4 regions of the Sphingobium herbicidovorans genome follow, and region 3 is predicted to be linked to each of the others. Evidence: riboswitches for the same ligand, from Rfam matches in the RefSeq annotation. Region 3 holds a riboswitch; each other region holds the start of a gene.
The links. A riboswitch is a leader RNA that binds a small molecule or an ion and turns the genes downstream of it on or off. The one in region 3 is predicted to bind cobalamin.
Positions count from the first base shown of each region.

Region 1: linked by a shared signal. The riboswitch ahead of B6S01_RS10905 (TonB-dependent receptor plug domain-containing protein) and the one ahead of B6S01_RS20560 (cobyric acid synthase) in region 3 are both predicted to bind cobalamin.
Region 2: linked by a shared signal. The riboswitch ahead of B6S01_RS16875 (DUF1636 domain-containing protein) and the one ahead of B6S01_RS20560 (cobyric acid synthase) in region 3 are both predicted to bind cobalamin.
Region 4: linked by a shared signal. The riboswitch ahead of B6S01_RS16825 (cobalamin biosynthesis protein CobG) and the one ahead of B6S01_RS20560 (cobyric acid synthase) in region 3 are both predicted to bind cobalamin.

Region 1 covers NZ_CP020538.1:2,237,277-2,245,002, forward strand. Annotated here, with positions in the region: gene B6S01_RS10890 (nitrate reductase) at 1-329, shown strand, start outside; gene cobA (uroporphyrinogen-III C-methyltransferase) at 316-1,098, shown strand; gene mobA (molybdenum cofactor guanylyltransferase) at 1,178-1,711, opposite strand; cobalamin riboswitch at 1,778-2,017, shown strand; gene B6S01_RS10905 (TonB-dependent receptor plug domain-containing protein) at 2,189-4,027, shown strand; gene B6S01_RS10910 (ABC transporter substrate-binding protein) at 4,064-4,903, opposite strand; gene B6S01_RS10915 (FecCD family ABC transporter permease) at 4,942-5,937, shown strand; gene B6S01_RS10920 (ABC transporter ATP-binding protein) at 5,931-6,710, shown strand; gene B6S01_RS10925 (penicillin-binding protein activator) at 6,735-7,726, opposite strand, start outside.
Region 2 covers NZ_CP020539.1:468,707-476,432, forward strand. Annotated here, with positions in the region: gene B6S01_RS16860 (porin) at 1-330, shown strand, start outside; gene fdhD (formate dehydrogenase accessory sulfurtransferase FdhD) at 454-1,236, shown strand; partial or broken gene B6S01_RS16870 (alpha-glucosidase) at 1,222-2,817, opposite strand; cobalamin riboswitch at 3,021-3,217, shown strand; gene B6S01_RS16875 (DUF1636 domain-containing protein) at 3,399-3,806, shown strand; gene cobT (nicotinate-nucleotide--dimethylbenzimidazole phosphoribosyltransferase) at 3,803-4,819, shown strand; gene B6S01_RS16885 (histidine phosphatase family protein) at 4,828-5,382, shown strand; gene B6S01_RS16890 (adenosylcobinamide-GDP ribazoletransferase) at 5,379-6,089, shown strand; gene B6S01_RS16895 (threonine-phosphate decarboxylase) at 6,086-7,063, shown strand; partial or broken gene cbiB (adenosylcobinamide-phosphate synthase CbiB) at 7,026-7,726, shown strand, end outside.
Region 3 covers NZ_CP020541.1:1,229-8,954, forward strand. Annotated here, with positions in the region: gene B6S01_RS21855 (hypothetical protein) at 370-750, opposite strand; partial or broken gene B6S01_RS22220 (TetR family transcriptional regulator) at 887-1,006, opposite strand; gene B6S01_RS20535 (hypothetical protein) at 1,770-2,150, shown strand; gene B6S01_RS20540 (phospholipase A) at 2,285-3,517, shown strand; gene B6S01_RS20545 (isochorismatase family protein) at 3,524-4,135, opposite strand; gene B6S01_RS20550 (hypothetical protein) at 4,242-4,685, opposite strand; gene B6S01_RS20555 (WGR domain-containing protein) at 4,835-5,131, shown strand; gene B6S01_RS20560 (cobyric acid synthase) at 5,149-6,378, opposite strand; cobalamin riboswitch at 6,484-6,656, opposite strand; gene B6S01_RS20565 (SMR family transporter) at 7,190-7,519, shown strand.
Region 4 covers NZ_CP020539.1:455,024-462,749, forward strand. Annotated here, with positions in the region: gene B6S01_RS16805 (cobalt-precorrin-6A reductase) at 1-313, shown strand, start outside; gene cobJ (precorrin-3B C(17)-methyltransferase) at 289-1,038, opposite strand; gene cobI (precorrin-2 C(20)-methyltransferase) at 1,035-1,757, opposite strand; gene B6S01_RS16820 (precorrin-8X methylmutase) at 1,754-2,383, opposite strand; gene B6S01_RS16825 (cobalamin biosynthesis protein CobG) at 2,383-3,432, opposite strand; cobalamin riboswitch at 3,640-3,866, opposite strand; gene B6S01_RS16830 (alpha/beta fold hydrolase) at 3,994-4,863, shown strand; gene bluB (5,6-dimethylbenzimidazole synthase) at 4,967-5,536, opposite strand; gene cobO (cob(I)yrinic acid a,c-diamide adenosyltransferase) at 5,607-6,212, opposite strand; partial or broken gene cobN (cobaltochelatase subunit CobN) at 6,209-7,726, opposite strand, start outside.

The sequences.
Region 1 (7,726 bases), on a different replicon from region 3:
GCAAGCTGTGCGGCGTGCTGTTCGTGACGCGCACCGGCCTGCTGCCCTCGCGCGACTGGCTGATCCGGCAACTGGAGGCCGAGGGCGTGGGCGGTTCGGTGCTCGCGGCGCGCGGCCCGGGGAACCAACCGGACAAGGGCGCGACGATCTGCGTCTGTTTCGATATCGGCCTTAACCAGATCATGACCGCCATCCGCGAGCAGAGCCTGGTCGATGTGCCCGCCATCGGCAAGGCGATCGGCGCAGGGACCAATTGCGGGTCCTGTCGCCCCGCACTCGCCAACATCCTTGCCCAAATCCCGCAGGAGACTCTCCATGCAGCCGAATGAACTGATCGCCCCCGGTGAAGTCTGGCTCGTCGGCGCAGGCCCCGGCGATCCCGATCTGCTCACCCGCAAGGCCGAAAAGCTGATCGCGGCCGCCGACATCATTTTCTACGATGCGCTCGTCGGTGCCGGCGTGCTCGACCTTATCCCTGCTGGCGTCGAGCGTGTCAGCGTCGGCAAGCGTTCTGGCCGCCACAGCAAGGCGCAGGAAAGCATCAACGATCTGCTGCTCGCCGCGGCGAAGGCTGGGAAGCGTGTCGTGCGCCTGAAAGGCGGCGATCCATCGATCTTTGGCCGCTCGGCCGAGGAGATGGAGCATTTGGCCGCGGACGGCGTTCGTTTTCGCATCTGTCCGGGGATCACGACCGCCAGCGCCGCCGCTGCGAGCGGCAGCGCCTCGCTCACCCTGCGGGGCGTCGCGCGCGGGCTGACGCTGGTGACGGCGCATCTGAAGGTAGGCGAGCCGCTCAAACTCGACTGGGAGGCGCTGGCGCGTCCCGGCGGCACTCTGGGCATCTATATGGGCCGCGCCGCCGCCGGAGAGATCAGCCGGCAATTGATCGCTGCTGGCCGCGACCCGGAAACGCCGGTGATGGTTGCGGTCAACGTCTCGCTGCCCACCGAACGCCTCATCCGGGGCAGGCTTTCCGCGCTTGCCTTTCTGGTGGCCACCATCAGCGATGAGGACCCGACGCTGCTTCTGATCGGTGAAGCCGTGGCGGGCACGGCCATGCCTGTGGAGACTGCCGTGAGCGTCGCCCTTCAGGTCTGAAGTTGCCCTCCACGATTTTGCCCTGAGCCTGTCGATGCGCCTGCCTTAGTTGGAAGGAAGGTGTGGGGTATCGACAGGCTCAGACATTGCGCAGCCTGTCCAGATCGTCCGGCCAGTTGATATTGGGCAGCACGATGTCCGGCCGATCGACAATGCGCGCACCGATGCGGTTCAGCCAGCCATATATGGACCGGTTGTTGTCCTCCGCCAGATGCGCGTCCATTTCGACTGCGAGGGATGCAGGCCAGAAGCCTGCCAGCTGTTGACCCTTGAGCACAGCCGCGCGGTCGCCGACCAGCGCGTCAGCCAGCGCGGACGGATAGACCGGCATGTCACACCCGGTTGTCAGCACCGCGTTAAATCCCTGCTCAGCCGCATGATGCAGCGCCGCGTTCAGCCCGCCCAATGGACCCATGTCTGGTGCTGGCCGGTCGGTAAGGCATGTCATGCCTTGGACCTCCCGCCCGCAGACCACGACAGCTTCCACATGCGGCGTTATCGCCGTCACGGCATGGTCCAGCAGCGTGCGCCCGTCCGGCAACAGGGCCGTCGCCTTATCGCTCCCGAAACGGCTCGATCGCCCTCCCGCCAGCACTGCGCCCAGCAATCGCATCCAACCACTCCTTGGCAGAACCCTGTCTTTCCACTATGGCGCGCCGCGTGAGCGGGCAACCGTTGACATGAAGAAGATCGCGCCGGTGCCCATTTGGGCTTGAAAGGGAATGCGGTGCGGATGGCTTGCCCATCCAACTCCGCGGCTGTCCCTGCAACTGTAAGCGGCGAGCGCGATGCACGGGGGACCTGCGCTTTCGAAAGGGGAAGGCGAAGGGACCAGCCACTGGGCGGCCAGCCCGGGAAGGCTTGTGCATCGCTGCCTTGACCCGCGAGCCAGGAGACCTGCCGGCGCATGGTCGCTCTTGCCTTGGGTCCAGGGATCGGCCCAGGCACGGTGTTTTCCGTCTGAGCGACGCAGCGGCGGGGGCCGCATCGGTGCGCGGGGCGGGACGCTGGCGTCTGTCCTTCCCGCATGCCGACCGTTTGCGCGGATGCTCCTGCCTGAAGTCGCGTGACGCTCAGGGAAGACAATATAATGTTGAAAATCGGAATATCGCTTGTGGCGCTGCTGGCTGCGACGCCCGCACTCGCGGAACAGTCGGACAGCATCGTGGTCACCGCGCTTGGCATTGAGCAGCCGCGCGATGAAGTTGGTCAGGCCGTCTCCGTCATTGATGCGCAGACCATCGAGACGCGTCAAAATGTCAGCGTGGCCGACCTGATCGCCACCACGCCGGGCGTGCGCTTCAATCGCGCCGATGCTGTTGGCGGTGTGACCGGCATTTCAATCCGGGGCGCTGAAACGACGCAGACGCTGGTGTTGTTGGATGGCGTCAAGATCAACGATCCCAGCGGCATTGGCGACGCTTATGATTTCGGCAATTTGCTGACGGGCAATATCCGGCGGATCGAGATACTGCGCGGTTCCAACTCGGTCGTCTATGGCAGCCAGGCGATCGGCGGCGTCATCAACATCATGACCGGAGAACCGGGCGATGGCTTTGGCGGGTCCGCATCGGTGGATTACGGCTATGCCGATACGGTGAATGCAAAGGCGGACGTTTCGGGCAGCAGCGGCATTGTGGCGGGCAGCGCGGGGGCCGCATGGTTCCGCACCGATGGCATTTCGGCTGCGCAGGGCGGCACGGAAAAGGACGGCTACGAGAATATTGCCGCCCACGCCAAACTGAAGTTGAGCTTGGCCGATAATCTGAGCCTCGACCTGCGTGGCTATTATATTCATGCCGACCTCGACACCGACATCTTCTTTGCCGAGCCGATGGAGTCCACGGACAGCAGCAAGCTGAACCAGTATATCGGCTATGCTGGCATCAACCTTACCCTGTTCGAGGGCAAGCTGACGCAGAGGGCGGCAGTCACCTGGTTCCGCAACGACCGTGACTATTTCTCGTCCTTCGGCGACTATGGCTATTCGGGCACCAATCTGCGTTTCGAATATGAAGGCGTCTACCAACCCGTCGATCAGGCGAAGCTGGTGTTCGGCTATGAGCATGAGAGCCCGGATTACGATTTTTACGGCTTTGGATCGGGCGGCGCGAAGGCGAACATCGACAGCGTCTTTGCTCTTGCCGTCGTGAAGCCCTTTACCGGTCTCTCGCTGACCGGCGGCGTGCGTCATGATGACCATAGCCAGTTTGGTGGTGCGACCACCTTCGGCGCGAACGCCAACTACACCCCCAATGGCGGCGCGACCAATATCCGCTCCAGCTACGGCGAAGGTTTCAAGGCACCCTCGCTCTACCAGCTTTACGATGGCTTCAACGGCAACCCCGCTTTGCAGCCCGAAAGGTCGAAGAGCTATGATATCGGCTTTGACCAGAGCCTGGACGGCGGGCGCGCGCTGTTTTCCATCACTGCGTTCCGCCGTGATACGCGTGACCAAATCTATTTCGACGGCGTCATTCCGCCATTCGGGCAATATATCAATCTCACCCGCACCCGCGCCAAGGGTGTTGAGGCGGCCGTGACGCTGAAGCCGGTCGATGCGCTTACCGTCACCGCGGCATATAGTTATATCGACGCGGTGGATCGCTCAGAAGGCGGCATCAACGAAGGAAAGCTGCTGCCCCGCCGCGCCAAGGACGCCGTCAGTGTTTCGGCCGATTACATATGGTCCTTTGGCCTGTCAGCCGGAGCGACCCTTACGATGGTAGGCGACAGCTTCAACGACGCCGCCAATACGCAGTCGCTTGATGGCTATGCGCTGATGGGCGTCCGCGCATCCCTGCCCATCACCGGCAGTCTCGAAATCTATGGCCGCATCGACAATCTGTTCGATGAGGAATACGCGACCGTTTATGGCTATAACACTTATGGGCGTTCGGCCTATGGCGGCGTTCGTGTCCGTTTCTAAGGGCTGGCGAGAGGGGCGGGCGTGAGCCTTTGCCCCTCAGCGTCTGGGCGCAGCGTTGACCTGCGCCCCAGCCTTGGCTGCATTCAGCTGCACCACGATGCCGCGCACCGCCTTCACATAGGCAGGCCCGCCGCACACCGTCCATGCTTGCGGCAGGCGGATGCGTGGGATCGACCGCAGGACGGGATGATGCAGCATCTCCGTCCCCTGATCGACGACCTTCTCGCTTCCGCTTTCGACGATAAGCCAGTCGGGCCTGGCGGCGATCATCTGCTCAAGCGGTACTTGCGCCAGCGCTGGCTTGCCCAGCCTGGCGGCGAGGTTGGTCAGCCCCGCGCGGCGGATCAACTCATCGACCAGCGTGCCCGTGCCGGTCATATAGCCGCGCCGCTGATAATAGGCCGCCACGCCGCCGCGCGCGGCGCGGGGCAGAGCGGCGAGGTCGCGCTCCATGGCGCGGATAAGCGCAACGCCGCGCTCGGGATGGCCCACGGCGGTCGCCACTTCGCGGATTTGCGCTCGGATCGTTGCAAAACTGTCCGCGCTCGCCAGGCCCAGCCTGCGCCATTGCCCCGGCGGCGCACCCACGACGCCGCCAGCGCCATCGGGAAAGCCGATCAACAGGTCGGGCCGCATCGCCAGCACTTCCTCAGCGGGACGCCGAAGGACGCGAAACTTGCGCGCCTGCGCCACTGCGGCCGACAGTTCCGGATCATGTCCATAGGGACTGAGCGCCGCGATCTGTTCTGGATCGGCGAGCGCCAGCACATATTGATCGGCGCAGGTGTTGAGCGACACGATTCGCCGGGGGGCGGGCGACGCAGCGCCCGTCAGGCCAAGCGCACAGAGCGCCGCGATCACCATTTTTCCGCGCATGAAACGGGCCTTACCAAGCAACAGCCGGGACGCAAGCCATGAGCCTGCGCCGTCACCCGATACTGATCCCCATTCTGGCCGCGCTTACCATTGTCGCCGCGCTGGGATCGATCACGCTCGGTGCGGTGCCGCTCACAGCTACGCGCATTTTCGCGGTCCTCATGGGCGGCGGTGACGAGGTCGCTCGCGCGATACTTGTCGATCTGCGCCTGCCGCGCATGCTGCTGGGGATCATCGTCGGCGCGATGCTGGGGCTGGCGGGCGCTGCGCTTCAGGGTTATCTGCGCAACCCGCTGGCCGAACCCTCGGTCCTTGGCGCATCCAATGCCGCCGCCTTGGGCGCGGTTTGCGCCATATATTTCGGTCTGGCGCAGATGCATCCGGCCATATTGCCCATCCTGGCAATCGCCACCAGCCTGATGGCGATCACCGCGCTGTTCCTGCTCGCAGGGCCATCGGAAAGCCCGCTAACCCTGATCCTTGCCGGTATCGCCGTTGCCACGCTGGCCGGGGCGGGGATCAGCTTGTCGCTCAACCTTTCGCCCAATCCTTTCGCCGCGATGGAGATCATGAGCTGGCTGATGGGCAGCCTTGAAAACCGCAGCTATGCGCATGTCTGGATCGCATTACCCTGTGTCCTCATCGGCGGTGCACTGCTATTTATCGACGGCCGCACGCTCGACGCGCTGACGTTGGGCGAGGAGGGCGCGCAGGCGCTGGGCGCCGATCTTGGCAAGGCGCGGCTGCGGATCATGCTGGGCGTCGCCATCGGCGTGGGCGGGGCGGTTGCGGTTTCCGGCGCGATCGGTTTCGTCGGCCTGATCGTGCCACATCTGGTTCGTCCGCTGACCGACCGTTCGCCTTCGGCGATCCTGTTCCCTTCGCTGCTCGGTGGTGCGGCGCTGCTCACCTTCGCCGACATTGGCGTGCGCCTGATCCCCACCAGCAGCGAGTTGAAACTCGGCGTCCTCACCGCCTTGCTCGGCGTGCCGGTCTTTCTGATTCATTTGATGCGGGAGCGGCGGCTATGGTGACCGTCCGGGCCGAAAGCCTGTCCGTCCGCCTTGGGCGTCATGCTGCCGTAACCTCCGTGACCATGACGCTGGAGCCGGGCCAGCTGGTCGGCATCGTCGGTCCCAATGGCGCAGGCAAATCGACGCTGATCCGCGCCCTTCTGCGCCTTGTCCGCGCGAAAAGCGGCGAAGTGTGGATTGACGGCAGTCCGATCGCCAGCCTCAGCCGCAAGGATGTGGCGCGTCGGATCGCCTATCTGCCGCAGGGCCAGACGCTGCATTGGCCGTTATTGGTGGAACGGCTGGTTGCGCTTGGCCGGATGCCGCATCTGGGGCCGCTGTCCCGCCTGTCCGATCAGGATGAGGCAATTGTCGATGCCGCACTCACCCGCGCCGATGTTCTGCATTTGAAGGGCCGGATCGCCACTGAATTATCGGGCGGCGAGCGCGCCCGCGTGCTGCTGGCCCGCGCGCTGGCGGTGGGCGCGCCCGGGCTGATCGCCGACGAACCGCTCGCCGCGCTTGATCCGGGGCATCAGCTCGACGTGATGGACTTGCTCAAGGCCGAAGCCAGCGCCGGATCGTTGGTGGTGACTGTCCTGCACGACCTGGGCATGGCGGCGCGCTATTGCGACCGGTTGCTGCTGATGGACAAGGGCAGGCTGGTCGCCGATGGCAAGCCGATGGCGGTGCTGACCGAACAAAGCCTTGCTGAGGTCTACGGCATATCGGCTTGCATCGAGCCTGATGGCGAATGGCCGCTGATCCTGCCGACGGGGCGAATCACGCCCTAAACACCGACCTCCGTTCGACCTGAGCTATTCCGTAAAGGCCTTGGGAGCGGCTGCCACCACTGTATAGGTGCCCGTGCTGACTTCCGACACTTCCAGCGCGCGTTCCGCCACGCCATTCCGGCCGAAGCGGAATGCGCCGTCAATGCCGGAAAAGCCGCCCGAATCGCGGAGCCTGGCGGCCGGAAAAGTCGTTCCGGGCCTCCAATCGCGCGCGATCCGCACGGTCAACAGCACGGCGTCATAGCCCAGCGCCGACAGGCGGAACGGTGCGCTGCCATAACGGGCGCGATATTTGTTCGCCAGCTGGCCATAGAGTCCGTCGGAAACAGTGGCGAACCACGCGCCGCGCAGTGCCGGGACGGATGCCAGCCCCCTGTCCGTATTCCACAATTCCGTCCCCAGCAGGCGTGCGGTCGCCCCGCCATTTTTCCGCACGATCGGGGCCAGTTGCATGGCGACCCGGCCGCTGTCGGCAATCAGCAGCGCGTCATAGCTGGACGACGCCTGCAATTTCTTGACCGCCGCCGTCATCGACGCAGGCGTCCGGTCGAATGTCTGCATCGACACGACCGTCCCCCCTTCGGCCTCTACCGCTCGGAGCAGGGACGTGCCCGATCGCTCGCCATAGGTGCCCTTGGGTATCAATGCCGCGAATTTCGAAAGTCCCTTGGCTTTCGCGAATTCGACCACCCGATCGATCGACTGGTTGGGATTATAGCCCATGATGTAGACGCCGTTTCCGGCAACGCTGACATCGTTGGAAAAGCTGATGACCGGCACGTTGGCGCGCGACGCGATCGGGCCTATAATCCGCGCATCTTCGGCCAACAAGGGGCCAAGGATCAGCCGGTTGCCTTCGGCCAGCGCCTTGTTGACAGCCGCTGCCGCGCCCATGCCGGTGTCATAGGTGGTGATCCGTACCCGATCCGCCTTGGTATCCAGCAGCGCCAGCGTGGTCGCATTGGCGATCGACTGACCCACGCCAGCGTTGGGGCCGCTCAATGGCACCAGCAGCG
Region 2 (7,726 bases), on a different replicon from region 3:
GGACCGCAATACGACCCGCTCAGCCTGTCGGTGGAATCGAAAAAGCTCAGCGGCGGCTATGTCCAGATGATGTACCGCGCGCCGACGGAATCGATCGGCTCGCTGATCCCCTATGCCCGCTGGCAACGCTATCGCGGCGGTTGGAAAGGCTCCACCAGCGCACCGCGCCTGGAAACCGACGAAATTGAACTGGGCGTCGAATGGCAGCCGTGGAAGGCGCTGGAAATCACGCTGGCCTACGCCCGCATGAAGCGCGCCGAAGCGGATGAACGCCGCGCCGGGCGCGCGGAAGGCAATCTCATCCGTACGCAGGTGCAGTGGAATTATTGATCGGGAAAGCCGGAACGGCGCGGCGCTTGTTCCGCCGCTCCGTTCCGCTTGGGTGATTTGATGGCACGGGGCATGAACAGGCTGCATATTGCCGCGTGCCTCCCGCCCGCCTAGATCGGTGCCATGCCCTCAAACTTCTCCTTCACCCGGATCGCATCCGGCGGCGCGTTTTCGGCGGAGGAACGGGAACTGGCCGAAGAAGTGCCGGTCGCCATTGAATTTAACGGCGTCGGCTATGCGGTGTTGATGGCGACGCCGGACGCCATTGCCGAACTGGTGCTCGGCTTTGCCCTTTCCGAACGGCTGGTCAGTCCGGCGGACGCGCCCTTCGCCGTCGATGTTCACGCGACCGCCCAGGGGGTCGTCGCCCGCGCGACTCTGCCGCCCGACCGTGTCGAAGGGCTGCTGGGCCGGGTACGCCATCGCGTGTCGGATTCTTCCTGCGGCCTGTGCGGCATCGAAAATCTGGAACAGGCTATCCGCCCGCTGCCGCCCGTCACCACGCAATCGCTGGCGGATCGTTCCGCAATCTTCCGCGCGCTTGCCGCTCTTTCGGGTCATCAGCCGCTCAATGCCCGGACGGGCGCCGTCCATGCGGCCGCGCTGGTCAGCGCCGATGGGTCGATTCGCCTCGTCCATGAAGATGTCGGCCGCCACAATGCGTTCGACAAGCTGATCGGGGGGATGCGGCTGAAAGGGATGGACTGGGACGGTGGCTTTGCGCTGCTGTCATCCCGTTGTTCCTACGAACTGGTGGAAAAGGCGGTGCTGGCCGATTGCCCCTTGCTCGTGACCATTTCCGCCCCGACCCGTCTGGCCGCCGAACGCGCCCAAAGCGCTGGCCTGCCGCTGGTTGTATTGGCGCGGTCGGATGCGATTCTGACGACGACAGTCATTCCCGGATGAAAATCGCGCCATAGGGGGCAACGTGCCGACCGTCGCGCCATTGGTGGCGAACAGGACGGTCCCGTCCACCGCCAGATCTTCGGGCCACCCAACCGGCGCGTCCGACAGGTTGAACAGGCACATTATATTGTCCGCCCCCGCGGTTCGTCGGAACAGCAGCCGGCTTTCATCCGCCAGCAGCACCTCCATGCTGCCGTAACGCAAAGGCGCATTCCCCTTTCGCAGGGCCAGCATCGTCCGGGTAAAGTTCAACAGCGACCCTGCATCGGTCTCCTGTCCATCCACCGCCAGCGCCAGATTATCTTCCCCCACCGGCAGCCAGGGCGCAGCGGTGCTGAACCCCCCTTCGCTGGCCGTCATTTCCCATGGCAAAGGCGTGCGCGCCCCGTCCCGCGACAAGGTGAGCGGCCAGTTCGCGATCGCCTCCGGGTCCTGCAACCGCTCGAACGGGATATCGACCTGGGTGATCCCCAACTCCTCGCCCTGATACAGGATGGCATTGCCGCGCAGCGCCATCAGCAGCGCCATCTTCATCCGCGCGAAGGGCGCGCGATCCTCCGCCTTGCACCATCGCGACAAGGCGCGTGGCGCGTCATGATTTTCAAACGCCCAACTGGGCCAGCCCATGCCCGGTTCATCTGGCCAGCGCGCCGCCGTCTCCGCCACCAGCGCGGGGGTTAGCGCCGGGGCATAGAGGAAGTCGAAGCCATAGGCGCTGTTCAGCCGGTCGTCCCCGGCCGTGTAAGCCTTCATCTCCACCTCGGCGCGGTCGCCCCCGACCTCCGCCATGGTGAAGATCGCGCCATAACGGTCGGCCAGCGCTCGGATGCGCTCGACAAAGCCAACCACATCGGGATGCGACTGATTGTAGCGGCGGATCTGATAGTCGAAGGGGCGGGTGCGGGGCTTGCCCTCGTCGGGTGCCGGCGGATTGTCGCGCAGCAACGGGTCGTGCATCGCATGGTTGAGCGCGTCGAGCCGGAAACCATCGACGCCCCGGTCCAGCCAGAAACGCATGGCGTCCAGCAACGCGTCCTGCACTGCGAGGTTGTGGACGTTGAGCTGCGGCTGGCTGGCAAGGAACTGGTGCATATAATATTGCCGCCGCCGCGCGTCCCAGGTCCAGGCCGGACCGCCGAACACCGACTGCCAGTTGCAGGGCGGCGAACCGTCCGGCTTGGGATCGGCCCATACATACCAGTCCTGCCGCGCATTGGTCCGGCTCTCGCGGCTTTCGCGGAACCAGTCATGCACATCGGAACTGTGGGCATAAACCTGATCAATCGTGACTTTCAGCCCCAACTCATGCGCCCGCGCCACCAGCGCGTCGAAATCCTCGATCGTGCCGAAAATCGGATCGACCCCGCAATAATCGGCGATGTCATAGCCAAAGTCGCGCATGGGTGATGTGAAGAAGGGCGAAATCCAGATCGCGTCGGCGCCCAGTCGGGCGATATGGTCCAGCCGCCGCGTGATCCCGCGCAGGTCGCCGATCCCGTCGCCGTTGGAATCCTGAAAGCTGCGGGGATAGATCTGGTAGATGACGGCGCCCTTCCACCACGGCTGGCCGGAATCGCTCATGCGCTGCTGCTCCCATTTGCTGCGGGTGCAGCATACACATGTCCGCGCCGTCATCTACCGCTTGCGGGCGGCGCGCCCGCGCTTTATCAGCAGGTCCGCGACAGGTTCCCGAGAGGGGACGAGAGCACTGCGCTTTATTGGTTGGCTCAACCTCCGTGCGCCCTGAGCTTGTCGAAGGGCGCGGGCGGGCTTCGAAAAGCCCCACCCGAACGGAGACGAGGGGCCATCTGAAGCGCGCTGCTCTAAGAGGGAAGTCGGGTGCAAAACCCGCGCTGCCCCTGCAACTGTAAGCGGTGAGCGGACCGGCCACAGCGCCATTGGGGATCAGGATTTCCCCGAGAAGGCGGCCGGAACGCATTGACCCGTGAGCCAGGAGACCTGCCTGACGCAGTCGTTCTTCGACCGGACAGGGTGTGCCGGGCGAACGGGGTTTCCCTCGCGTAGCGACAGCCATCGCCTTGCCGGTTCGGTCGCACAGCCCTCTGCGCGTCCGCGCCCAGAGGCTGTTTGCGGGTCAAGGAAGCGAGGGGGACCATCATGACGGTCTTTCATGTCACTATGGTTATGGATTGGCTGCGCTGATGCTGCGCGCCGTGGAAAACAGGGCTTCGGTCGTCGTCTGCTCGACCTGCCGCCTTTCGGCTGACGCGCGCGAGGATGGCGAAGGGCGTCGCGGCGGCGCTATGCTCGCCGACGCGATGCGCGCGCTTCAGGCCGACGATCCAGCCTATGCGGCGGTCGATGTTCAGGACATGCCATGCCTGTTCGCGTGCCAGCGCCATTGCACCGTCCATGTGCGCGGACCGGGCAAGGTCGGCTATGTGCTGGGCGACTTCCCGCCCGACGCTGACGCCGCGCGCGCGATCCTCGACTACACGCTGCGTCACGCCGCCAGTGAAGAGGGCGTCGTGCGCTATGCCGACTGGCCGCAGGGGGTGAAGGGCCACTTCATCGTCCGCACCCCGCCCGAAGGGTTCATCTGCACATGATCCATTTTCCCGATGGGGCCGCCTTCGCCCGCGCGCTGCAGGCACTGCCGGAACCGGACGAACAGGCGATCGCCGCCGCCGCCGCGCGACAGGCGATGCTGACCAAGCCCGCCGGTTCGCTAGGCCGGCTGGAGGAAATCGCCCTGTTCATGGCGGGCTGGCAGCGGCAGGAACGGCCCCGCGCTGATCGCATCCGCGCCGCCATCTTCGCGGGCAACCACGGCGTCGCCGCGCGCGGGGTCAGCGCCTATCCGGCAGCGGTCACCGCGCAGATGGTCGCGAATTTTCGAGGCGGCGGCGCGGCGATCAATGCGCTCGCCGCCGCATGCGGGGCGGAGCTGTCGATCGTCCCGCTGGAGCTTGACCGCCCCACCGCGGACATTTGCCAAGCCCCCGCGATGAGCGAGGCGGACTGCCTCGCCGCCCTCAATGCAGGGGCAGCGGTCGTCGACGCGGATTGCGACCTGTTGATCGTCGGCGAAATGGGCATCGGCAACAGCACGCCCGCCGCCGCCCTGTGCGCCCAATCCTTTGGCGGCCAGCCGCAGGACTGGATCGGGCGCGGCACCGGCGTCGATGAAGCCGGTCTGGCGCGAAAGGCCGACGCGGTCGCGCGCGCCCTTCACCGCCATGCCTCCCATTGCACAAACGCCTTCGAAACGCTCCGTCGCCTGGGTGGACGAGAGATCGCCGCCATGGCCGGGGCCGTGCTCGCCGCGCGTCTGATGCGCGTGCCGGTGCTGCTCGACGGCTTCATCTGCGGCGCGGCGGTGGCGGGCCTCGCGCGCGACAATCCCGCCATCACCGACCATTGCATCGCGGGCCATGTCTCGGCGGAGGCGGGCCATGCGCGTTTGCTCCACGCCTTCGGGCTGACGGCGCTGCTTCAACTCGACATGCGCCTTGGCGAAGGCAGCGGCGCAGCGGTTGCGGCGCAGATCGTCCGCTCGGCTCTCGCTGCGCACGATCAGATGACCACCTTTACCGAAGCCGCCGTCGCACAAGCCTTATGAACGCCCACATGCTTCACCTGATGCGCCACGCCGCGCCGCAGACGACGGGCCTGCTGCTTGGTCAGCTGGACATGCCGCCCCATCCTGACGCCGTGCCATTATGTGTCGAACGCGCACGCGCCATCGACTTCGCGCAGGTCTTCAGCTCCGATCTTCTGCGCGCCGCCATTCCCGCCGAGCGGATCGCGGCCGCCGCCCGCGTGCCCCACCATGCCGACCCCCGCTGGCGCGAACTGCATTTCGGCGCGTGGGAGGGAGCGGACCCTTCAACCCTTCCCGCTGTTGAGACGGCCCGCTTCTGGGACGCCCCCGACGACAATCCTCCACCGGATGGAGAACGCTGGTCCGACCTGCGCCTCCGTGTCCAGAGCGCGCTCGTCCATATCGACCGGCCAACCCTGGTGCTGGGCCATGCCGGATCAATGCGTGCGGCGCTGTCACTGCTCTGCGGCTTTTCCTATCGCCAGGCGTGGGCCATCGACCTGCCTTATGCCGCTCTGCTGTCCTTGCGCGTCTGGCCGGGTGAAACCCCGACTGCGCAAATCACGGCGTTGACGACATGAAGCGGCTGATCCTCGCCCTGCAATTGATGACCAGCCTGCCGCTGCCATCCGTCAAGGCGGACGACAGCGACTTTGCCGCCTCCATCCGCTGGTTCCCCGCCGCCGGGATAGCGGTGGGCGGGGCAGCGGCGATGGCGATGATGCTCGGCATGCGCGCTGGCCCATGGGTGGCGGCGCTGCTTGCCCTGCTGGCATGGGTGGCGATGACAGGCGCGCTGCATCTCGACGGGCTTGGCGACATTGCCGATGGCGCAGGCGCGGCGCATGGCGACCGCGCGCGCCTGTCCGCCGTGCTGGCCGATCCCCATATCGGCAGCTTCGGCGTGGTCGCGATCATGCTCCAGTTGCTGACGAAATTGGTTCTGCTGCGCCTCTATGCGGAGCAGCTTGCCCCATGGGGCCTTGTCCCGCTCGCCCTGATCGCGCGGATCGGCCCGCTCGCCTGGACGCTGTGGCTGCCGTCGCTGCATGACGGGCTGGCCAGCCGCTTCCGCCAAGGGATCAAGCGCGCGCATCTTATCGCATGGTCCGCGCTCGCCCTTGCGTCATGCGTCATGCTCCCCGCCCTTGCGTCCGCCGCGCTGCTGATCCCGTTCTGGGCATGGTGGTTGCGCAGCCGGATAGGCGGCGTTTCGGGCGACGGCCATGGCGCGGGCATCGAATTGGTGGAAAGCGCGCTGCTTGCCGCGCTGGTGCTGGCGCGATGAGCGATATGTTCCACTGGCATGGAGGGTGCCTTGCGCAGGCCCGCGATCATTATGGCGCGGACGGTGCGCCCTGGATCGACCTGTCCACCGGCATAAACCCGCGGCCCTGGCCCGGCGCTGCCCATGTCACGCCGGATTGGCAATCCCTCCCCGATCCCGCAGCGCTCGCCGACATGGAAACTGCCGCCGCCAGTCATTTCGGCGTCGCCCCCGCCCATGTGTGCGCGCTTCCCGGCAGCGAGATCGGCCTTCGGATGCTTGGCAAGCTGCTCGACCGGCCCGGCTGTCATCTCGTCCCCTCCTACCGCACCCATGCCGCCGCTTTCCCCGGCTCCCTGCCGCTGGATGCGCCGGAACAAGCGCCGCCGGGCACGGCATTGCTGCTCGCCAATCCCAACAATCCCGATGGCCGCCTGTTCGCGCCAGCCTACATGCTAGCGCTGCTCGCCCGGCAGGAACGAGGCGACGGCTGGCTGATCGTCGATGAAGCCTTTGCCGACAGCGTCCCCGGCTCCAGCATCGCTGGTGAGGCGGGGCAGGGCAGGCGGCTCATCCTGTTGCGTTCCTTCGGCAAGTTCTTCGGCCTTGCGGGCGTCCGCCTCGGCTTCCTTGTCGGGCCACCCTCGATCATCGCCGCTTGCCGGGACATGCTGGGGGACTGGCCCTTGTCGGCGGCAGCCATCGACTTTGGACGCGCCGCCTATCGCGACCGGCACTGGATCAACTGGACCATCGCGGACCTGCGCGACCGCGCCGTCCATCTCGACCGGATTCTTTCCCGTCACGGCCTCGTCCCGCGCGGCGATTGCCCGTTGTTCCGCCTGGTGGAAACGCCCGCCGCCGCTGCGTTGTTCGACCGCCTGGCGCGCCACGCTATCCTGACCCGCCCGTTCGACCATCAACCGCACTGGCTGCGCCTGGGCCTGCCTGCGGACGATGCCGCCATGGCCCGGCTGGACAAGGCGCTTGGTTGAACTGCTCGCCCTTATCCTTGACGCGGCGCTTGGCTGGCCGGCCTGGCTCTATGCCCGCATCGGCCATCCGGTTGGCGCTTTTGCGCGGATCATCGCCGCCTGCGAACGCCGCTGGAACCGGCGCGGCCTTGGCGACGGGCGCAGGCGGATGGGCGGCGTCGCCACGCTCCTGATCCTGTTGCTGGCCGCAACCCTTGGCGGGTGGCTCATCCAATCGGCGCTCCACCGCCTGATGGGCGCATGGGCCTGGGCAGGGATCGCGCTCGCCGCCTGGCCCGCGCTTGCCCAACGCAGCCTGTTCGATCATGTCCTGCCAGTGGTGAAGGCGCTCAAGACCGGCGATCTTCCAACGGCGCGGCAGGCGGTCGGGCATATCGTCGGCCGCGACACCGCGTCGCTTGACGAGGCTGGCGTCGCCCGCGCGGCCATCGAAAGCCTCGCCGAAAGTTTTTGCGACGGCGTCGTAGCGCCGCTCTTCTGGCTGGTCGTCGGCGGCCTTCCCGGCATCTGGGCCTACAAGGCCGTGAACACCGCCGACAGCATGATAGGTCATCGGGAAGAACCGTTCGCCGCCTTTGGGTGGGCCGCCGCGCGTTTCGACGATCTCCTGAACCTCGCCCCGGCGCGCCTGTCTGCCATCCTCCTTTGCGTTGCGGGACCGGG
Region 3 (7,726 bases):
GGGAGGCCAGTGCGCCTTGATTCTCAGCAAGCCGCCGCCTTGCGATCGCCAGGTCCTCAACAAATGATCTTGAAACTGCCCACGGAATTGCTGCTCCAAAATGTGAGTGTCACGCCTTTTGGCCACATGGTGCCATGATAAATGGTCAGTGTGAACGATACGAACGTTATCCCTCGGGCCGTGTGGAGGCCGCGTGGGGAGAGCCTGGTGATCGGGCGAGCGTGACGTGGCCGAATAGCCTGGCAAAAACGGCATTACCTCAAGGTTTGTGCGCCAAACAACGATTTCGCCGACATAGTGTGAACAGCGACATCAAGCGGCCGCTCGAAGATATTTCCGCGACATTGCGGGGACTCAGGGCGGACCGGCCTAGCGCCCCGGCAGGTGCTGGATTCCCTGACCCCGGGGCGAGGCCGGCTGATCCGGTGCGCCTAAGGCGCGCATCAGCAGACATGCCGTTTCGTGGCTTATCTGATCGACATCCGTCGCCGGCCCGATCAACGTGCGATGGCCCAGGCCAAAAAAGCACGCCATCATGATCTCGACATAAGCCTCCAACTCACCCGCCGTTGCGTCGGGTCGGGTGAGCGCGGCGAGTCGGCGAACGCCATCACGATAGCAGACGACAAGCGCAGACAGTCGGTCTGCGACGGAAGCATTGCGACAGGCTTCTGCAAGAATCTCGAAGGAGAGGCCGCCGTCGCTCTTGACGATCGAGTTGTTCGCAATGGCCTTGATCGCATCGAACACCGAGTGCTCGCCCCCCCTCGACCGCGCCGAAAATCGCGTGCATTTTCGCGATGCGCGCCTGCGTATTCTCCTCGACAAGGGCAAGGATCACATCGTTCTTGCCCTCGAACAGCCGATAGATCTGGCCGATACTGACCGCCGCCTCGGTGGCGAGTTCGGCTGTCGTCGTCGCGTGAAACCCCTTGGCGTCGAACAGCTTGCGTGCCGCCTTGATGATCCTCTGTCGCGGAGCTTCTTGTCGTGGCTGATGGTCCATACGCCGACCCTCTCCGGTTTGCGCCTTGTTCTCAAGCTGTCTTGATGCAATACATGATTATCGGAATGAGCGCTCACTCCGGTAGTAAGGACCTGATTTGGACGAAATCGACCAATCGCGATATGCCTTTTCAGTCCCGAGAGGCGCTTTTGCGCCTGTTCCTCCGCTCGAGCGCGCAGGACGTCTTGCTTCATCTACCAAACGACCATCACAATCTTGCAGCCCTCCCCGGTTGGCGGGCATAGCGTTCGCCGGATTGCCCCCTCCGGTATGGCTTATGCCTGCCGTCCTGCCAGCCGATCATCCCGAAGCCGCGTGGCGTGTCTCCCTGGGTCACAGGCGTCGGCTGGCAGGACCCTTTCAACACTGCTCCCGAGCTGCCTCGTCAGGCCCAGGTCGAAGGCCGGCGAGGCGCTCGCATGGCGTTCGGCCGACAGATCGAGGTGGAAGGATGTTTGAATGAGCCATGATACGAACGGCCCGGACCGTCACAGGCCGATCTTGCACCTGCGCCAAGCGACCGATTTGACCAGTGTGTCGCAAACCAATTCAGCGGGCTTATCGCCCGCCGATCATGCGAGCGAGCAAAGCCCTGGCCGCGATCGGCCTGAGGCCGCACGGCGCAAGCGCCGAGGCGGCAGGCGCTCCGAATGATGCGCATCATACATAGCGGCACGCGGCGGTCCCGCGCCCAGATCATGCCTGTCCTCTCGCGCAGATCAGTGTTTTCCGATTCGATGGGCCATGAGAGAGCGCAGCGCATATGAGGCTATTTCAACGTCCGAGGACATCGACAGCCGCTTTTGTCGTCTTACTCGCATCCACGACTTTCGCACTGACGGGGTGCGGACAGGACGCCGGTACGGATAGCGCGGAGAACAACGCCGTCGAGAACGTGCAGGTGACGCTGCCGCCATCGATCAAAGCGAGCCACCCCTATCGCTGCGAGGATAACAGCGTCGTCACGATCGATTTCCTTTCAGACGACGTGTCGGTCAATCTGCGCAGCGAAGGCACCATATCGCAGCTTAAGGCGCCCGCACCGGGCGAAGCGTTCACCGATGGCAAGCACACGGTAGCCGGCGACGGGGCCACCATAGAACTCACCAGGCCGGGCCAGGAGCCCCAGACCTGCAAGATGTGATGTTGGCGATGCCGAGAGCGCTGTTCGAGCTGAACAGGAAAGCCGCGAGCACGGCCCGGCATGGCGTCATGGTATCCGTCCTACCCCTTTCAGGGGCGAGGCACGCTCGGCGGATGATTCGATATGGTGGCGCTGTGTGCATCGCTCTCGGACTGGCGGTGGGATCGGCCCGCGCGGACGCGGGCGCGACAGCATCGCCGATCGAGCTTGTGATCAGCGCTGTGGCAGAGCCGAATGCCTTCGGCGCCGCCTCCGTCGAGCTTCGCCTGCTCAACAGCGGCTCCGCCCCCGAAACCATGGTCCTGCCGCCGCAGATCGAAGCCGAGCTGACGGTCAACGGCAGCACTAGCAATGTCAGCCTTGAGCGAGCGCCGGAGATGCCGGTGGCCATGACCGTGCCTGCCGGCGGCTTCGCCGGGGCACGCTACACCCTGCACGTGCCACCGGGCATAACGGCCGGAGAGGCAGTGCTGGCCGTACCCGGGTGGAAGGTCCAGCGCGTCGCGTTTGCGATACGGGGGCCGGTACAGGGGAATATGTCCTCTCCGCCGCCGGCTTTGGCGGATCGAGGCACCGGTTCCGCGATGCCACGCAGGGATGCGCCTGTCCCGCAGGCGCACCTTGCGGCCAATGACGTCGCGGTCGGCAATGCCTTCCTGCCCAATCTTTCCGCCTATGCGCCGATCTATGCCGTCTACGGTCCCGGCACAAATAGCGACGCCCGGTTGCAGATCAGTTTCAAATATCAGCTATTCGGCCCGCCGGCCACGCCTGACCGGCGACAATCCTGGGAGCAGGGACTCCAGTTTGCCTACACCCAACGCATGTTTTGGGACCTCGGAGCCAAGTCGTCTCCGTTCCGCAACATCGACTTCATGCCGGAGTTGTTCTACCTCGCTCCAACCATCGGCATTGGAGGCGGCGTCTCGCTCAGCGGCCAAGGCGGCTTCCGGCACGAATCCAATGGTCGATCGGGCACCGGATCGCGAAGCCTCAACACGTTTTATGTGCAGCCGGTCGCATCGGTTGCGCTGGGGAATTACCGCCTCAGCATCGGCCCGCGTCTCTGGCTCTACGCCGGCAGCCTAAGCGACAATCCGGATATCAAGCGCTATCGCGGCAATACGGGCCTGTTTGCAGAGATCGGCGAGGACGACGGGCTTCGCATCACGACCAATACCCGGTTCAATTTCGGGTCGGGCAAAGGCGCGATCGATGCCGACATATCCTACCCGATCGATCGGCTGATCGGCGGAAATCTGAATTTCTACCTCTTCGGCCAAGCCTTCACCGGATATGGCGAGAACCTGCTCGATTATAACCGCCGCATGACGCGCCTGCGGGTCGGACTGGCGATCGTGCGGTGACCGCACTCAGACACCATCGCGTCCGGGTGAGGGTTCAAGGGCGCGACTGACGGTTTCTGTATCAACGACACGGGCGCAGAGGCGAGCGGCAACTTCCAGCCCCTTGGCGTGATCGGCAGGCTCCATGTCTGCCGTGGCGTCGGAGACGAGGAAAGCGCGCATGTCGCGCATGTCGCGCATGAAGGCATCGATGGCCGAGCAATGGCAGCCGATCGAGGTATAGACGCCGACGATCAGGATTTGATCGCGGCCGAGCCGGCGAAGCAGCACCTCGAAATCGTTGCCGTAGAAGGCGCTGTAGCTCCGCTTTGTCAGAAGGCGGACGGGGAGCCCGTCAAACCTAAGCTCCGGATCGAGGGCGTCACTGGCGGCGGTGGGTCCCCTGCCCCACATATCGAGCATTAGGCCACGCTCGCGCGCGTCCTGCGCCGGCACCTGGGAAGCGAAGATCGGGATTCCGCGCGCGATGCACCCCATCCCGATCGTCTGCACGTTGGCGACAAGCTGGCGGCGACAAGCCTCGGGAAGTGCGCCGAGATAGTGCGGCTGCATGTCGTGGATCAGCAGCGCGCAGCGGCCGGGCTCGATAGCCCAGCTCACCTTGTTCGAGAACGTCACTTCGCTTTCCTCCCTCGGAGGCCGCCGCGACAGGTGACGTTTGCTGATTAGACCATTCCCCCCGGCACGGCGGCGATGGTCATGAATGATGACGACATGCCGCTCCCTAGAGGGAGCGCCAATAGTCCGCGCAGAACAGGGTGGCAGAGTCGGTCATCGGCGACTTAATGGCATGCGCGGCACCGACAGGCAATGCGGTGGATGAACGCTTAGCGTTACTGCGCTTCAGGTCGATCGCCGACATGGCGAGGGAAGAGGGCGAGCCACCTACGGCCGCAACTTCTTCATCCACACAGCGTGGTCTCGGGCTCCGGGTATCCTTTGGCCGCACAGGTACGGCATAAACCTCGCCGTAACCCGGCACGATGACCGTGCGCGCAACCGCACGGGGATCATCGGTTGGCACGGGCTGGACAAGAACAGTGCCGCGTCCCGGCACATAGACCATGCGCGGTTGCGGAGCCTTCTGGTCGGCCGACTGCGCGGCGATCGGCGAGGCCGCGCCGATCGCGAGCATCAAGGCTGCTACGGTCGAAGCCCTATGGCGCATGAAAAAACACATGAACTGAACCAGGGAGAGCATCAAGCATTGCCGGCTGAGTTATCGCGACACTTCTATAGACTTTGTGAATCAATGGGCGGCTTTTGATTCAAAGAAGTCGTCGGACAACGCAGAGCTGATTTTGTAGGCTTTGCGCCATGAAAGGCGCAATTATCCCCGATGCGATCGAGTTGGTGGCGCTCGATCCGGCGCGCAACATCCGCCGGCGCTATAGTATCACCGCGAGCCTCGACCTGTTCGGCATGATCGTTGTCGAAACCCGTTGGGGCCGGATCGGCACACGCGGCCAGGCGCAGCGCCACGCCTTTCCCGATCGCGCGGCGGCCGAGCGTCATATCGCCGCCACTCTGCGCCGGCGGGGCACCGCCAAAATCCGGATCGGAGTGCCTTATAGACCAATGACAGTCGCCGGCGATTGGACGGAGAGCGTTTAAACGGAGCCGTGCTACTATCAATCTCGGCTCGCCTTTGATGAAAGGGCGAGGATCGTATCGACATCGATATGTCGTTCGAGTTCGGCGGCAAGACCATCGAGCGCGGCATCGACCGAGGCGTGATAATCGACGCCCGCGCCATTGCCGCCGAGCCGCGCGATCCATGCTGCCCGCTGCCGGGCATCCGCCAGCAGCCCATGAAGATAGGTGCCCGAGACCAAGCCGTCTGCGCTCACGGCACCATCGTTGCGGCCGCTGTCGAGCCGCACGAGCGGGCGCTCTGTATCGGGACCAAAGGTAGCGCCGATGTGCATCTCATAGCCCTCACACCGCGCGCCCAGCGCCTCGCCCGCGACCCGCCGCAACGTCTTTTCTCCAGCTAGCACGGTTTCGACATCAAGCAGGCCGAGGCCCGCCACATCAGCCTGTGCGCCCTCGATGCCGTCCGGGTCTGCGATGCGCTTGCCGAGCATCTGATAACCACCGCACAGGCCCAAAACCGCGCCGCCATGACGATGGTGGGCGAGGATATCAATGTCCCAGCCTTCGCGCCGGATCGCGGCAAGATCGGCGATGGTCGCCTTGGAGCCCGGCAGCACGATCAAAGCAGCCTCGACCGGGATTGGCTGACCCGGGGAAATCATCGCCAATTCTATGCCCGGTTCGAGCTTGAGCGGATCGAGATCGTCGAAATTGGAGATGCGCGGCGTGACGAGGCAGGCGATGAGCAATCGGCCGGAGGCGAGCGCTTGCCGCCTTTCGAGCACGACCGCATCCTCGCTCGGGAGCCGCGCGCACTCTGCGAGCCACGGCACCACGCCGAAGCCGGGCCAGCCCGAAAGGCGCTCGATGTCGCGATAGCGGTCCTCGAACAGCGCGGGATCACCGCGAAACTTGTTGATGAGGAATCCCTGGATCATCGCCGCGTCTTCGGGATCGATCCCCGGCTGCGGGATCGTTGAAGTCGATCCCGTCCACAAAGACCAGCGTGTGGTTCGCCTCCGCTCCGCGAATGCGTATCTGGGTGAGCGAGCCCTGCGTGCCCGATGACGCGACCGTGAGGCGGATAAGGTCGAGCGCGAGGGGCTGGCCCAGTGACTCGATCGTCTTGGCATCGAGCTGGAGGCGGGCACGTCAGCGGACGCTACGGGCACCAGCGCAGCGGTAACGACGATATCGGGCGGCACCGCGCCGTCCACGGTGACAGGTCCGGCAGCGGCAGCGGCAAGAAGTAGGGCGATGGGCATGGAAATTCCTCCGGGTAATGCGACATACGTTGTCGCCCCAGAGGATCGGCACGGTCCCGCCAAAGGCCCACACTTCTCCACGCGCTTGCGGCTGGACCCGGCCGGGCGCGGACGACGGCGAGGGTAGGTTCCCGACTTGCCGGCTCAACCCGAAGGCTCGCGCACTGGCATTACGGTTGCGGGCACAGCGCCGGAATCACACCGGCTTCCCTTTTCACCGTCCCCCCGCATCCGCCCAATGGCAGCGCGTGGACGGCACCTTCGCTTAGCGTACTGCTTAAGGGTGGGCGGAAAGGAGTGTCAATGTGAAGAAGGCCAGTTATGGGCACGCTCGCCATTATCTGGGTGATGCGTAACTCAAAACTTTTGCATCAGGGCGATGGTGCTTGAAACAGGGATACTGGCAGCAGAACAGCGCCAGAATGTGCATCAGATTTTTGCATCACGGAGAGGCGCAGATTTCTGCGCTTTCTAGTCTGATGCAAAACTTGTGAGTTCTGCATCAGCGGGGGTGTTCTCCTGTTTTTCGTCTCAACCGCGCGGGGTTTCGGGCAACTAAAACCGTGCTGAGGCTGTCTGTCGATCATCGGTGCTCAGATTTCCGCATCATGTTTTCAATTAGGGTCTGGCGATTAGCTGACGTGACGCTCGCGCGATGGTGATGTAGAGGCGCTTTGCCGAGAATAGAGTAGCAGGGTGGTGTCTCCTGCGTTCGCTACGCGGATCTTCCCTGCCACGGCGTTAACTTGAAATGGTTCAGGGGCGCTTCGCATAACATGCTGGCCCGCTGATCCGACGAGCGGAGCCGAACATGAATTACGTCTATCTTGCCATAGCGATCATTTCCGAAGTGATCGGCACCACGTTTATGAAACAGTCCGAGGGCTTTACCAGGCTCGTGCCTAGCCTCGTTACGGCTTTGGCCTATGCAATCGCATTCTTCTTCCTCTCACAAACTCTCAAAACTATCCCCACCGGCGTCGCCTACGCCATTTGGTCAGGGGCAGGCATCGTTCTGATCGCTACCGCCGCAGCAGTTTTCCAGGGTCAAAAACTCGACGCTCCAGCCATGATCGGGATGGGACTTATCATCTGCGGTGTGATCGTGATGAACGTCTTTTCCAAAGCGACAGGGCACTAAAATGCGGAGTTAGCAGATACCGTCGCTCAACTTCCATTGAACCTGTTGTTCCAAAGCAGCATTCTAATCGAGATGCTAGGATAGTCAGATCAAAAGTTTTGCATCGAGGCTGACCCGGCAACAATTTGGACCTTGCCCATACAGAAATCTGACGCGGATTCACGCGCCGTTCTATGTGTGATAATGTCCTTTATCATACACTCTTCC
Region 4 (7,726 bases), on a different replicon from region 3:
GCAGCATCATTATCTGCTGCGCTTCGTCGATGCGCCGAACGCACCGCCGGCGCTGCCCAGTCACCATCTGGTCGTTGATCGCGGCCCCTTCACGCTGGAGGGCGATCTTGCACTGATGCGCGCGCACGGCATCGATCTGATCGTCGCGAAAAATGCCGGTGGAGACGGCGCGCGGGCAAAGCTGGACGCCGCGCGCGCGCTGGGCCTGCCGGTCGTCATGATCGACCGCCCGCCGCTGCCGCACGCGCATGTGCTGGAGCAGGTGGGTGACGTGCTGGCGTGGATCGGTCATGCCGCCCAACGCGGGGTGTAGAGAATTGGGGAGCCTGATCGTTCGATCAGGCGCGTGCGGCTTGACCCGACAATGACCATGGTGCGCATGTCGGCCATGTCCGGGGCAGCGTCCTCCAGCCGCACGACGCGCAATTCCTCGTCATCCGTCGATACGGCGCGCGCGAACAGGATCAGCCGGTCAGGCCCGCATTCCTGGCGCAATATGTCCAGCGTGCGGGCAAAACCCTCTGGCCGGGCCCTGGACCGGGGATTGTAGAATGCCATGGCGAAATCCGCCTGCGCCGCCAGCCGCAGCCGCCGTTCGATCATCGCCCAGGGCTTCAGATTGTCCGACAGGTTAATGGCGCAAAAATCATGGCCCAGCGGCGCGCCAGCCCGCGCGGCGGCGGCCAGCATGGCGGTGATGCCGGGCAGGACGCGAATGTCGATGCAGCGCCACGCCTGCGGCCCAGCCTCCAGCGCCTCGAACAGGGCCGACGCCATGGCGAACACGCCCGGATCGCCCGATGACGCGACGACCACCCGCTTTCCCGCCGCCGCCAGTTCCAGCGCATGCGCCGCGCGTTCCAGCTCGACCCTGTTGTCGGACGCATGACGGGTCAGGCCATCGCGATCCGGCACGCGGGCGACATAGGGGATATAGCCGACCAGATCGGTGGCTTGACCCAGCGCCTCCGTCACTTCGGGCGTGACCAGCGCGTCCGCGCCCGGCCCCAGTCCCGCCACCGCGACCCATCCACTCATGGCCGCCGCCCCTGTCCATGGACCAGCAGGATCGAAAAATAGCCGGTTACCGCCTGCGCCTGCGCCAGCGGCGTGATCTTCTGGTCGGCCATGGTCGCATATTCGACCAGCCATGCGCAGTCCTGCTTTCCCGCCGCCTCCACCGCGCGGCGCAGCTTGGGCAGGTTGCGGCCGATCTTCATGACGACCAGCGCGTTGGTGTCGTGGATGCGCCGGCTCAGTTCCTCTTCGGGCAGCGTCGCCATCAGCACGGTCAGCACATCGTCGCCCCAGCTGATCGGCGTTCCGCTGGCGGTCCAGGCGCCAGACATGCCGGTGATGCCCGGCACAATCCGCACCGGCGTCAGCGGGGCCAGGCGGCTGTGCAGGTGCATGAAGCTGCCGTAGAAAAACGGATCGCCCTCGCACAGAACGACCACATCCTCTCCCGCGGCGGCAAGGGCATGGAGATGCGCGGTGCAATCGGCGTAGAATGCCGACAGCATCTCATTATAGCGTGGATCGCTGACCGGGATTTCGGTCGTCACCGGATATTCCATCGGAAATTCGATGGCGTCGGGGCTGATCAGGCCATCGACGATGCGCCGGGCATGGCCGTGACGGCCGGGCTTGCGGAAATAGGCGATGTGGCGCGCTGTGCGTATCAGCCGGTCGGCGCGCACGCTCATCAGGTCCTGCGCGCCGGGGCCAAGGCCCACGCCATGAATGACGCCGCTCATTCTGCGGCGCTCGCCAGCGCGTTGACGGCGGCGACGGTGATCGCGCTGCCGCCCAACCGGCCTTCGACGATGCAGCAGGGCACCGGCTGCGCCTTCCACAAGGCGTCCTTGGACTCCGCTGCGCCGACGAAACCGACCGGGCAGCCGATGATGGCCGCAGGGCGGGGGCAGGCCGGATCCTCCAGCATGTTGAGCAGATGAAAGAGCGCTGTCGGCGCATTGCCGATGGCGACGACCGCGCCCGCCAGATGGGGCCGCCACAGTTCCAGCGCGGCGGCCGACCGGGTGTTGGCCATGTATCGCGCCCGTTCGGGCACGGTCGCGTCGTGCAGCGTGCAAAGGACCGGATTGGCGGCGGGCAGGCGGGCGCGGGTGATCCCTTCCGACACCATGCGCGCGTCGCACAGGATCGGCGCGCCTTTTTGGAGCGCGGCGACGGCCGTGAGCGCAAAGCCGGGCGAAAATCGGATATGCGGGGACAGGCCGACCATGCCCGCCGCATGGATCATCCGTACAGCCACACGTTCCTCTGCGCGGGAAAAGCGGCCAAGCTCCGCCTCCTCACGGATCATGCGGAAGGACTGGCGATAGATTTCCGCCCCGTCGGTTTCATAGACATGCGGCATCATTCGGCTCCGAAAAGGGCGAGTATCTGGGTAGGGGACAGGTCGGTGCGTTCGGGCTGGCCGCCCGCGCGGGCGTTCCGCGCAAGGTCGAAGCGGCCATCGCGTCCCGTCAGCACGACCGCAGCCTGCTTCGGCCGCGCGCAGCCCTTGGCGCATCCCGATATGTGCAGCCCCCCAACATGGGGCGCGAGCCGGGCGGCAAGGTCGCGCGTGACGACGCTCGCCTGCGGGCAGGCTGGCGCGCCGGGGCAGGCGTCCACGCCGATGCGCGGGTCAGCCGGATCATCGGATCGCGCGCTGCTGCCCTCCACTATCAGGCCACGCCACGGGGTCAGGCGGATCGCGCGGGTCTCGTCATCCATCGCCGCCAGCAGCGCCTCCGCCTCGATCCGGCCAAAGGGCGCGGCATGGTAGCGCCCCGGCACGGCGGCCAGGCAGTCGGCGCGCGAACGTGGCGGGGCGGGGGCCTCGGATGGCGTGACGGGAGGCGGTGTGTCGTGCCGCGCCATCCGCCCGGCGATCGCGCCCCCGCTGGCGATGAACCATTGTGCAAGCGCAATGATTTCACTGACGGCCTCGCTCACGTTCATCGGCACGCCTCGCTCGCGTCCGTCGCCGCGCAGGATCAGGCCGCCGTTCATCCCCCGTTCGATCCGAAAATCGGCGGGGGCGTCGGTCAGCACCGGCGCAGGACCGGCATCGACGGCAAAGCCGATCTTTCCGGGCATGTCCGGCAATTCACCGGCGCGCGCGATCAGTTCGCTTGTGATGCTGTCCGTCGCGTCGCCGGGCGTCCAGTCGGGATTGACGATCAGCGGCGCGGCCATGTCCCCGTTGCGCCTTGCCAGCCCCAGCGCGACCAGCCTCTCCATCAGCGCGTCATGCTCATCCGCGCGCACGCCCCTTATTTGCAGCGCCGCGCGATTGGTGACGTCGATATGCCCATTGCCATGGCGCAGCGCCGCATCGCACAGACCTTCCGCCTGCGCCCTGCTCAAGCGCCCGAGCAATGGCCGCACCCTTACCAACAGCCCGTCGCCCGCCATCATCGGCCGCCACGCGGTGGGGCACCAACCGCGCACGGCGGCTGCGCCTTGCGCCTGCTCCTGCATTCCGTCCTCCACGCCCGCGCCACGACAAACGGCCGGGACGCGCGCCAGGCGAACGACGGGCGCACGCCAGCGCGGCCAGGACCGCACCCAAAATTCGTCGCTCAAACGGAGAACCGAGCCGTGACCATCCCCTGGATCATGGCAAGAGCGACCTTTGCTCCGGCAGGTCTCCTGGCTTGCGGGTCATAGCGTTGGCATGGGCCTTCCCGGATCGCTCCAGTGGCTTGACCGTCCCTTGGCAAAGGTCCGGCCTGTCCATGCCTTGCTCGCCGCTCACAGTTGCAGGGACAGCCACGGATTAGGGAGGATAGCCTCCCGCACCGCGTTCCCATTTAAGTCCCTTGCGGGACACCGGCGCGATCGTTGAACCGGGCATGACCCGGCTCGCCGCGCTTCATAGGGCGGATGCAGGCGGAAGGGAAGTGGGCAGCGACGGCTTGCTTGCCCCTGCCATTACCGAAGGCTAATCCCTTCGCAGAATAACAACATGGAGAGAAGATAGTGAGCGATCTCAGCTTCGACGCGACCAGCCGTTTCCTCGAAACCTCCAACGGCCGCCTTCATTATCATGAGGCTGGATCGGGCCCCGCGCTGCTGTTGCTCCATGGTTCTGGTCCCGGCGTGACGGGCTGGGCCAATTTTCAGGGCAATCTGCCGCTCTTCTCCCGGCATTTCCGCACGATCATCCTCGATGCGCCCGGCTATGGCAAAAGCGACCCGGTGGACGGCGATCCGGTTGCGGTGGCCCGCGATGCTGTGGTCGCGCTGATGGATGGCCTGGGCATTGATCGCGCCCACATTCTTGGCAACAGCTATGGCGGCATCGTCGGTGGCCATCTCGCCGCCTCGCATCCGCAGCGCGTGCTGCGCTACATCACCATTGGCGGCATCGGCTTCAACATCACCTCCACCTTCCCCAATGAAGGGCTGACCCGACTGGTCGACTTCATCGAGAATCCTACGCGTGAGAACATCATCGCCTGGCTCGAATCGATGGTTTACGACAAGTCGATCATCACCGACGAACTCATCGACATGCGCTACAAGGCCGCGCTGGAGCCGGTGACGATGGAGAGCAGCCGCAAGATGTACACGCGCGCCGCTCTCGGTTTCATCGCGCAGTCGATGAGCGGGCCGGGCGTGTCGCAGCGGATCGACTATCTGGGCAGGATCGAGGCGCCGACCCTGATCGCATGGGGCCGCGATGACAAGGTGAGCCCGCTCGACGGCGCGTTCCTGCCGATGCGGGTGATCCCCAATGCGGAACTGCATGTGTTCCCCAAATGCGGCCATTGGGCGATGATCGAATGCAAGGATCGGTTCGAAGAACTGGCGCTGGCGTTCTTGCTGGGCGGGCAGGCTGCCTGACGATTTCTCCCCGTTCGCCCTGAGCCTGTCGAAGGGCCTTCTTTTCTTGAAGGGAAGAGAGGGGCTTCGACAAGCTCAGCCCGAACGGTGGTGAGCGCGTGCCCTAACGCCGCACCACCACCGAATGCCAATCCATCCGCTGTTCCCAGCCGCGCCGCTCCAGTTCCGGCGTGTCCTCCTCACTCTCCGGCTTCCCGAGGCATAGCAGGCCCAGGCCTTCCCAACTCGACGGGATGTCCAGCATCGCGTCCACGCCTTCGGGCTCCATGATCGACACCCAACCCATGCCGATGCCGCGCGTCCGCGCCGCCAGCCACAGCGTATGCACCGCCATGACGCAGCTGTAGCGCCGCGCCTCCGGCATAGTGACCGCGCCCAGATGATGGCCCGTTTCCGTCTCGTCATCGCAATAGACGGCGAACAGAACCGGGGCTTCACGCAGCCCATGCAGTTTCAGGCTGCGATAGAGCCTATCCTGATCCCCTTCATAGTCCTTCCCGGCCGCCCGCACCTGCGCATCGACATGCGCCGCAAGCCGTTCCCGCAGTTCCGGCGTTTCGATCCGCACGAACCGCCATGGCTGCGACAGGCCCACCGAAGGCGCGCGATGCGCCATGCTTAGCAGCCATTCGACGTCGCGTTCGTCGATGGGATCGGTGCGGAAATGGCGAATGTCCCGCCGGGCCCTGACCAGCGCCTCGAACTGGGCGCTGTCGATCGGGGTGATGGCGGGCGCGCTCATATCAATATTCGATCCCCGCCTGCGCCTTCACGCCGCTGCGGAAGGGATGCTTGATCAACGTCATTTCCGTCACCAGGTCGGCGGCTTCCATCAATGCTTCGGGCGCGTTGCGGCCAGTGATGATGACATGCTTCATCTCATCGCGATCGGTCACGGCCGCCACCACTTCGTCAACCGGCAGATAGTCGTAGCGCAGGACGATATTAAGCTCATCGGCCAGCACCATAGCATAGGCGGGGTCGGCGATCATCCGCTTTACCTCTTCCCATGCTTCGCGGGCGAGCGCGATGTCGCGGGTCTTGTCCTGCGTATTCCATGTGAAGCCTTCGCCCATGGGCTTGAACGTGACATGATCCCGGAACGCGTCAAACACCGCTTTTTCTCCGGTGGTCATCGCGCCCTTCACGAACTGGACCACGCCTACCTTCTTGCCATGGCCGATGGCGCGCACCACCATGCCCAGCGCGGCGGTGGTCTTGCCCTTTCCCTTGCCGGTGTGGACGATCAACAGGCCCTTTTCCTGCGTCTTGGTGGCCATGATCTTGTCATGGGCGGCCTGTTTCTTCTTCATCTTTTCGGCATGTTGTTCGGGCGTGCGTTCGATCATGGTTGAGCGTCCTTTATTTGAGCGAGGAGCATGGCGGCGCTGTTGGACTTGGGTTTCCACATCCCCCGGTCCAGCGCTTCGATCAGGCGGGCGGCGGTTTCGCGCAGGGCGGCGGGGTTCGCCTCCGCCATGAAGGCGCGGACGGCTTCATCCTCGATGAAGGCGGCGTGGACGGCGTCGAAATGATGGTCGCGCACGGCATGGGTGGTGGCGGCGAAGGCAAAGAGATAATCCACCGACGCGGCGATCTCGAACGCCCCCTTGTAGCCGTGGCGCATCATGCCCGCGATCCATTTGGGATTGGTGACGCGCGCGCGGACGACGCGGCCGATCTCATCTTCCAGCGTGCGGATGACGGGGCGTTCGGGGCGGCTATGATCATTGTGATAGCTGAGCGGCTTCTTGCCGGACAGATGCTCCACCGCCGCCGCGATGCCGCCTTCGAACTGATAATAATCGTCGCTGTCGAGCAGGTCATGCTCGCGATTGTCCTGATTCTGGACCAGCGCGTCGGCCTCCGCCAGCCGCCGTGCAAAGAGGCCGCGCTCGGCGTCCCCCTCCACCCCGCCGCCATAGGCATGGCCGCCCCAGTCGAGATAGACGTTCGCCAGGTCGGCGCGATTGTGCCACAGCCGCTCGTCGATCATCGCCTGAAGCCCCGCGCCATAGGCGCCGGGCCGGGAACCGAAGACGCGGCTTCCCGCACGGCGCTCCGCCGCCTTTCGGGATGCGCCCTCGGCGATCAGGGCGGCGGACTCGGTGCGATGGCGGGCGGCGGCGGGATTGTCCTCTTCCGGTTCATCCAGCGCCATGACGGCGCGCGCGGCGCTGTCGATCAGGTCGATCTGTTCGGGGAAAGCATCCCGGAAGAAACCCGAAACGCGAAAGGTCACGTCAACGCGCGGGCGATTGAGTTTCGCGATCTTCATGACTTCAAAGCCGATGACGCGCCCCGATGCCCAGTCCCAGCGGGGGCGCACACCCATCAACGCCAGCGCCTGCGCAATGTCGTCGCCGCCCGTGCGCATATTGGCCGTGCCCCATGCGGACAGGGCGATGGCGCGGGGATAGTCGCCCTCGCGCTGAAGATAATCCTGCACGATTAGTTCGGCGGATTGCTGGCCCAAGTTCCAGGCGGCGACCGTCGGCACGGCGCGGGTGTCCACGGAATAGAAATTGCGCCCGGTCGGCAGCACATCGGGGCGGCCACGGGTCGGCGCACCGGAAGGGCCGGGCAGGACGAAATGGCCGTCCAGCGCGTTCAGCAGCGCGGCCTTTTCCGCCTCTCCGCAGGCGTCGATGCGGGGGCCTAGATCCTGGGCCATCGTTTGCAGCACGGCTGAACTTCGGGGACCGGGCGCTTCGGCTTCGCCGTCGATCAGGTGAATGGCGTACAGCTCAAGCCGCTCCACCGTGTCGCCGGTCGTCCGCCATGGCGCAGGGTCCAGGGGGCGCAGCGGCGCGGGGCGCGGCCCTGCCCAGGGCGCGCCCATCGTGCAGTCCAGCGGATCAAA